DNA from 2 places in the Pseudoalteromonas sp. TAP-3C genome. Region 1 is predicted to be linked to the other one. Evidence: predicted binding sites of a transcription regulator. Region 1 holds the regulator's gene; the other holds the start of a gene.
What was found. The regulator FliA, encoded in region 1, starts transcription of late flagellar genes. The targets are predictions, from matches to a motif close to CTAAAGNTNNNNNNNNNNNNGCCGATA.
Positions count from the first base shown of each region.

Region 1 (3,422 bases):
AACGAATGAAATGAGTACAATGCGTGAAGAAATGAACGCAATTCGTCAATTATTAGAGCACCAAGTGTCGGGTTTAATGCAGCAAGATATGGCACGTCGCGATCCTACACGTGCTTGTATGATTGACCGCTTAGTAGGAATGGGTATTGAAAAAGACGTTGCTGAGCAAATGGCATGTTTTGTACCAGACGATGTGTCTCGCCAGCAAGGTTGGAAGGCGTTGTTGAGCATGGTCGAAGATCAAATGCAAACCACTAACAATGAAATACTTCGTCAAGGTGGTGTATATGCACTAGTCGGCCCAACGGGCGTGGGTAAAACGACCACAGTTGCAAAACTAGCAGCATTAGGTGCCCAAAAATATGGGGCTGATAAAGTGGCCCTTATTACCACTGATACTTACCGTATTGGTGCTTATGAGCAGTTAGCGACTTATGGCCGTATTATTGGCTGTGGTGTAAAACAAGTAAAAAATGCCAATGAATTAGCTGAGGTTTTATACCATTTACGAAATAAACGTCTAGTATTAATTGATACTGCCGGAATGAGTCAACGTGATTTGCGTTTGACTGCGCAGTTAAACACCTTGATGCGTAATCAGCGTGTTGATATACGTAGTTATTTAGTATTAAGTGCTACGGCACAAATAAATGTATTACAAGAAACAGTAAAGCATTTCAAAAAAGTGCAGTTGAGTGGATGTATTTTTACTAAATTAGATGAGTCATTGAGTTTAGGTGAGATTATTAGTATTGCGATTCAAAATCGCCTCCCGATAGGGTATCTTACTAACGGTCAGCGAGTACCAGAAGATATTAGAGTGGCAAACGCTGAAAAACTAGTAAAAAAAGCTGAGCAATTGTATTTAAAGAGAATAAAAGCACAACAATCACGACACCAAGCAGTGGCGTCGAGCACAGTAGAGATGTATGATTAACACAGTTTTAGATCAAGCAAGCGGCCTTCGCAAAATGAGTAACAATAATAATAACGGCGTAAAAGTTATCGCTGTCACCGGCGGCAAAGGTGGAGTAGGCAAAACAAATGTATCTCTAAACACTGCAATCGCGTTAGGCCAACAAGGCAAACGTGTACTTGTATTAGATGCTGATTTAGGTCTTGCTAATTGTGATGTTATGCTCGGATTACGAGTAGAGCGCAATTTATCTCATGTTTTATCAGGTGAATGTGAACTTGATGATATATTAGTAGAAGGTCCTGCAGGGATAAAAATAGTGCCTGCAACGTCAGGTTCGCAAAGTATGGTTGAATTATCACCGTCAGAGCATGCCGGTCTTATTCGTGCATTTAGTGAGCTAAATACTGAGTTTGATATTTTAGTTGTTGATACCGCGGCCGGTATTTCTGATATGGTGCTGAGCTTTTCCCGTGCTGCACAAGATGTGATGGTGGTGGTTTGTGATGAGCCGACTTCAATCACTGATGCTTATGCGCTTATTAAAGTACTTAGCCGTGAGCATGGCGTATATAAATTTAAAATTGTTGCTAACATGGTGCGTAGTTTACGAGAAGGGCAGGAGTTATTTGCTAAGCTTTCAAAAGTGACCGACCGGTTTTTAGATATTTCAATGGAGTTAGTGGCAACGGTTCCTTATGATGAAAATATGCGTAAAGCAACACGACGCCAAAAAGTGATTGTTGAAGTCTTTCCAGGGTCGCCTGCGGCGATTGCTTTTAAGACATTAGCAACAAAAATAACTAAGTGGCCAACACCTAGTCAAGCTTCAGGACATTTAGAGTTTTTTATTGAGAAGCTTGTTAGTAATTAACGATGACAACACCGGTGAATAGAGCTATGGGATATCAATCAACACAGAATTTAAATATGATTGTTGAAAAGCATGCCTCATTAGTCAAAAAGGTGGCATGTCATTTAATTGCTCGTTTACCGGCCAGTGTGCAGTTAGATGATTTAATTCAATCGGGTATGATTGGTTTGATAGAAGCGTCTAAAAACTTTGATGCAAGTAAAGGTGCCAGTTTTGAAACCTTTGCAGGTATTCGAATTCGCGGTGCTATGATTGATGAAATGCGCCGTGGTGATTGGGTTCCACGGTCAGTTCATAGAAAAAGTCGTTTAGTTGCAGAAACTATCGTCGCGCTTGAAGGTAGCTTAAACCGTGAGCCTAAAGATAGTGAAGTTGCTGAAAAACTTGAAATTTCGTTAAATGAGTACCATCATATTTTAAACGATGTGAATGTAAGCAAAGTTTTAGGTATTGAAGATCTTGGTATTGATGATGATGTTATTACACCCTATGGCCAAGATTTAGCACTAGACAAACCATTCAATAATGTTAAGAATGATTTGTTTAATGAATCTTTACTTAGTGCGATAAAATCGTTGCCAGAAAAAGAGGCAATGGTGCTTTCTTTGTACTATAACGATGAAATGAATTTAAAAGAAATAGGGCATATACTCGATGTAAGCGAATCGCGTGTAAGTCAGATACATGGTCAGGCGATGATTAAGCTAAAAGCAAAAATCAATGACTGGATAAACTAGAAGTAAGTAAATAAAGGTTCAGGCCTCACTGGAGGATGTTTTGGATAAAAACATTAAAATTCTCGTTGTTGATGATTTTTCTACGATGAGACGTATTATAAAAAACCTGTTGCGTGATTTAGGTTTTACCAATGTTCAAGAAGCAGATGATGGTTCTACTGCTTTGCCTATGTTGCAAAATCAAGTATTTGATTTTGTAGTAACAGATTGGAATATGCCAGGCATGCAAGGTATTGATCTTTTGAGGGCAATTCGAGCTGATGAAAAATTAAAACATATCCCTGTTTTAATGGTAACGGCTGAAGCTAAAAAAGAACAAATAATTGCAGCAGCTCAAGCAGGCGTAAATGGTTACATTGTTAAACCATTTACAGCAGGCACATTGAAAACTAAATTAGAAAAAGTGTTTGAACGCTTAGGTTAATTAGAGGGAGAGGCTTATGCCAGCACCCGCTGCGCCTCAGATTACTTTAGAACAAGCTCGCCAATTAGTTGTTTTTTTAGAAAACGGTGAGCAAGATAAAGCGGATGAGTTGATTTTAGAAACAGCTTCATTAGAGCAATCAGCGTTATTTGCTGAGGTAGGTAAGTTAACGCGCCAGTTACACGAAGCTTTAAAAAGTTTCGAATTAGATACTCGGTTGGCAGACATTACTACCGATGCCATCCCTGATGCTAAAAAGCGCCTTAATTATGTTATGGAAATGACAGAAAATGCGGCCAATAAAACGATGGATGCAGTTGAAGCAAGTTTGCCATTAGCACAAGAAATCGCGGATGAAATAGCGGGTATTAAGCCTACCTGGGACCGGTTGATGAATCGCGAGATTGAGCTTGGTGAGTTTAAATCACTTTGCCATAGCATTGATAAGTTCATGAATAGTTCTCATCACAA
Region 1 covers NZ_CM187618.1:819,218-822,639, forward strand. The annotation lists gene flhF (flagellar biosynthesis GTPase FlhF) at 1-937, shown strand, start outside; gene AC6H44_RS03805 (MinD/ParA family ATP-binding protein) at 930-1,790, shown strand; gene AC6H44_RS03810 (RNA polymerase sigma factor FliA) at 1,817-2,527, shown strand; gene cheY (chemotaxis response regulator CheY) at 2,568-2,951, shown strand; gene AC6H44_RS03820 (protein phosphatase CheZ) at 2,968-3,422, shown strand, end outside.

Region 2 (3,422 bases), 1.7 Mb from region 1:
GCTGTTGCGCAATTTTTTTAACTAAATCATTTATTTGTTCTTGATCAGCAGCAGAAACAGAGGTCGCTGCAGCAACCTCTTCAGAAGTACTACTCGATTCTCCCCCTCGTTTTTCGCCGCGCTGCTCTTGTCGGCCACCAGCTGAGCTTTCATCACCGGCCTGAAACTCTAGCGTTTGTTGGGTCATTTCTACCGTTTGCTGCTGAATAGTTTCAATGGGGGTGGGTTCAGGTTTCCCTGGGGTGAATTCCATAGCTATAACGGAGGTGCCTTTTGGTATATCTTTAACTTCTATTTTATTTTGTACACCAAAGGCGAATTTCATAGACCCTGCAATTTGTTTAAACTTAAGCACGTCCATTTCAGAAAATGCCAGTAAGAGTACAAAAAAACACATTAATAGCGACATTAGATCAGCAAATGTCCCCATCCATGCAGGTAGTCCTGGGGGAGGACATTTACACTCTTCTTCATCAGACATAGTTATTCCTCAGTGTTCACTGCACGTTTTGACTCAGCTAGGTAGTTTTTCAAAATCCCTTCTATTACTTTTGGGTTTTGACCATCCTGAATACCGAGGACAGCATCCAAAATTAATCGCTGATTCATCGCTTCTTGATCTTTTCGCAGTTCAAGTTTTACTTGGATAGGAATTGCAACTACGTTCGCCAAAAACGCACCGTATAATGTGGTTAACAACGCGACCGCCATCGCCGGTCCGATTGATTTAGGGTCATCCATATTTGAGAGCATTGCAACTAAGCCTATTAAAGTCCCTATCATGCCCATTGCAGGCGCTATATCACCTAATGATTTAAAAAGACGTGCCCCCATATCATGGCGCGTAGTAGTGAGTGAAATATCTTTTTGTAATGTAGCCCTTACAACATCGGCATCATGGCCATCAACCAGCATATCCACGCCTTTACGCATAAAAGGATTGGGTATTTCAGCTTCTTCTAAGGCTAAAAACCCCCCCTTACGAGCAGAATCTGCTAGTTCAACGGCTTTTTCAATTAACTCTTCCGGAGGTTCGATTTTAAACATAAACGCTTTTGCACAGACTTTGCCAATACCGAAAAATTGTGCAAGAGTAAAGTTAGATAAAACGATAAAAAGTGAACCACCAAATACAATAATCACCGACGGGGTATTGTAAAACATGGCAACTTCACCGCTGCTACTCATAAACATGGACATGACAATTAAGCCAATTGCGCCAAGAATCCCAATAATGGTTGCTAAATCCACATTCCCTCCAAAGGTTTTATATTTTTTATTCGCAAGCGTTGATATTAGATATTTATCGGCAAGGCACTGAAATACTTAAGTGATTTTTTATAATAACAAAAAAATCCAAACCCATCTCATTTTAAATCAACAAAGCTTATCTATCTAATAATCAAAATTAACATTCTAAAAATATAGCGCTAATAAGCTATAAAATCTGCTTAACGTCATTTATCTATTAAAAAACCACATCATTCTTTGACCTAGTTTAGCATTCCCCCTAAAATTAGCGTCTAAATTTATTATGTAAGTTGAAAATAAAGATGGCGACTAAAAAACCTGAAAATTTAAGTTTCGAACAAGCACTAGAAGAACTAACAACAATTGTCAGTGAAATGGAACAAGGTGATTTATCGCTCGAGCAGTCTTTAAAACAATTTGAACGCGGCATTGCATTAGCCAGTGCCTCTTCTGGAAAACTTCAACAAGCCGAGCAAAAGGTGTCGATATTAATGGGTAATGATGAAAAAGCACCGCTTACCCAGTTTGATAACGATATGGAATAATTGTGAGCATAAAAGAACAAATTAAACGCGCTCAAGATGATGTAGCCAACACCCTTAACCTTTATTTTGATCAGCCCCTTGATAGCGCCATCACCATTAAAGAAGCCACACATTATAGTTTAATGAATGGCGGTAAACGACTACGCCCGTTCTTAGTTTACACTACAGGTAAAATGCTCGGTGCCGAAAAGCATGATTTAGACGTACTCGCAGCAGCTATAGAGTGCATTCATAGCTATTCATTAATTCATGATGATTTACCCGCCATGGATGACGATGACTTACGTCGTGGTCAGCCGACCTGTCATATTGTCTATGGTGAAGCGCAAGCTATTTTAGCGGGTGATGCCCTGCAAGCTCTAGCATTTGAGCTTATAGCTAAGCATAAATTTAAGTGCTCAAATGAAGCACAATTAAAAATGATTGCCGAATTAGCCCACGCTTCTGGGTTGCAAGGTATGGTTGGCGGGCAGGGTCTTGATATTGCAGCAACCGATAAAATTATTACAGTTGATGAATTAGAACGTATTCACAAACTAAAAACCGGCGCATTAATAAATTGTGCTATTACCCTTGGCGCGCTTTGCGCATCTAATGTAAACCAACAAACTTTAGATAACTTATCAACTTTTGGGTATGCTGTAGGGCTTGCCTTTCAAGTCCATGACGATATTTTAGACGTTGAGGGCAATACGCTTACTTTAGGCAAACCCCAAGGCTCAGATATTGCAGCGAATAAAGCGACATACCCTGCTTTATTAGGTATGCTAGGCGCAAAGCAAAAAGCACAAAATTTAATACAACAAGCCCATGACGCGTTAGCCAACATTGACGCAGACACAACAGATTTAACGGCATTAGCAAACTATTTAATTGAACGTGACCATTAAACATGGCTAAAACGTATTAACTCTTAGTACAAAATTATTACTAAATATTAAACCGCCTTTAACAACCTTGTTCGTTTTAAAAGGGGTTAATATTAGCGAAGGATATATAAAAAACCATGACACTTGATAGCAGCAAGTATCCATTACTTAATTTGGTGAACAAACCAGCCCACTTGCGAGACTTAGCACAAGACAAGCTTTGTGCATTTAGCCATGAATTGCGTGACTATTTACTCAACTCGGTATCGCAAAGTAGTGGTCACTTAGCGTCTGGTTTAGGAACCGTAGAACTTACCGTTGCATTACATTATGTTTATAACACACCTGAAGACCGTTTAGTTTGGGATGTAGGTCATCAAGCTTACCCACATAAAATATTAACCGGGCGTCGTGACCAAATGCATACAATCCGTCAAAAAGATGGGCTGCACCCTTTCCCATTCAGAGAAGAAAGTGAATACGATACATTCAGCGTTGGCCATTCAAGCACATCTATTTCGGCTGCGCTAGGGATGTCTATTGCAGCGCAAAAAGAAGGTAAAGGACGCAAAACTGTTGCCGTTATAGGGGATGGTGCAATTACTGCGGGTATGGCATTTGAAGCAATGAACCACCTAGGTGATGTTAACTCAGATATGCTGATTATTTTAAACGATAATGAAATGTCAATATCTGAAAATGTAGGGGCATTAAATAATCATTTTGCACGTATTTTATCAGGTAGCTTTTATACTAA
Region 2 covers NZ_CM187618.1:2,481,252-2,484,673, forward strand. The annotation lists gene AC6H44_RS11620 (flagellar motor protein MotB) at 1-481, opposite strand, end outside; gene pomA (flagellar motor protein PomA) at 484-1,251, opposite strand; gene xseB (exodeoxyribonuclease VII small subunit) at 1,554-1,796, shown strand; gene ispA ((2E,6E)-farnesyl diphosphate synthase) at 1,799-2,686, shown strand; gene dxs (1-deoxy-D-xylulose-5-phosphate synthase) at 2,803-3,422, shown strand, end outside.
Region 2: the regulator FliA is predicted to act here: its motif matches at 1,305-1,331, upstream of pomA (flagellar motor protein PomA).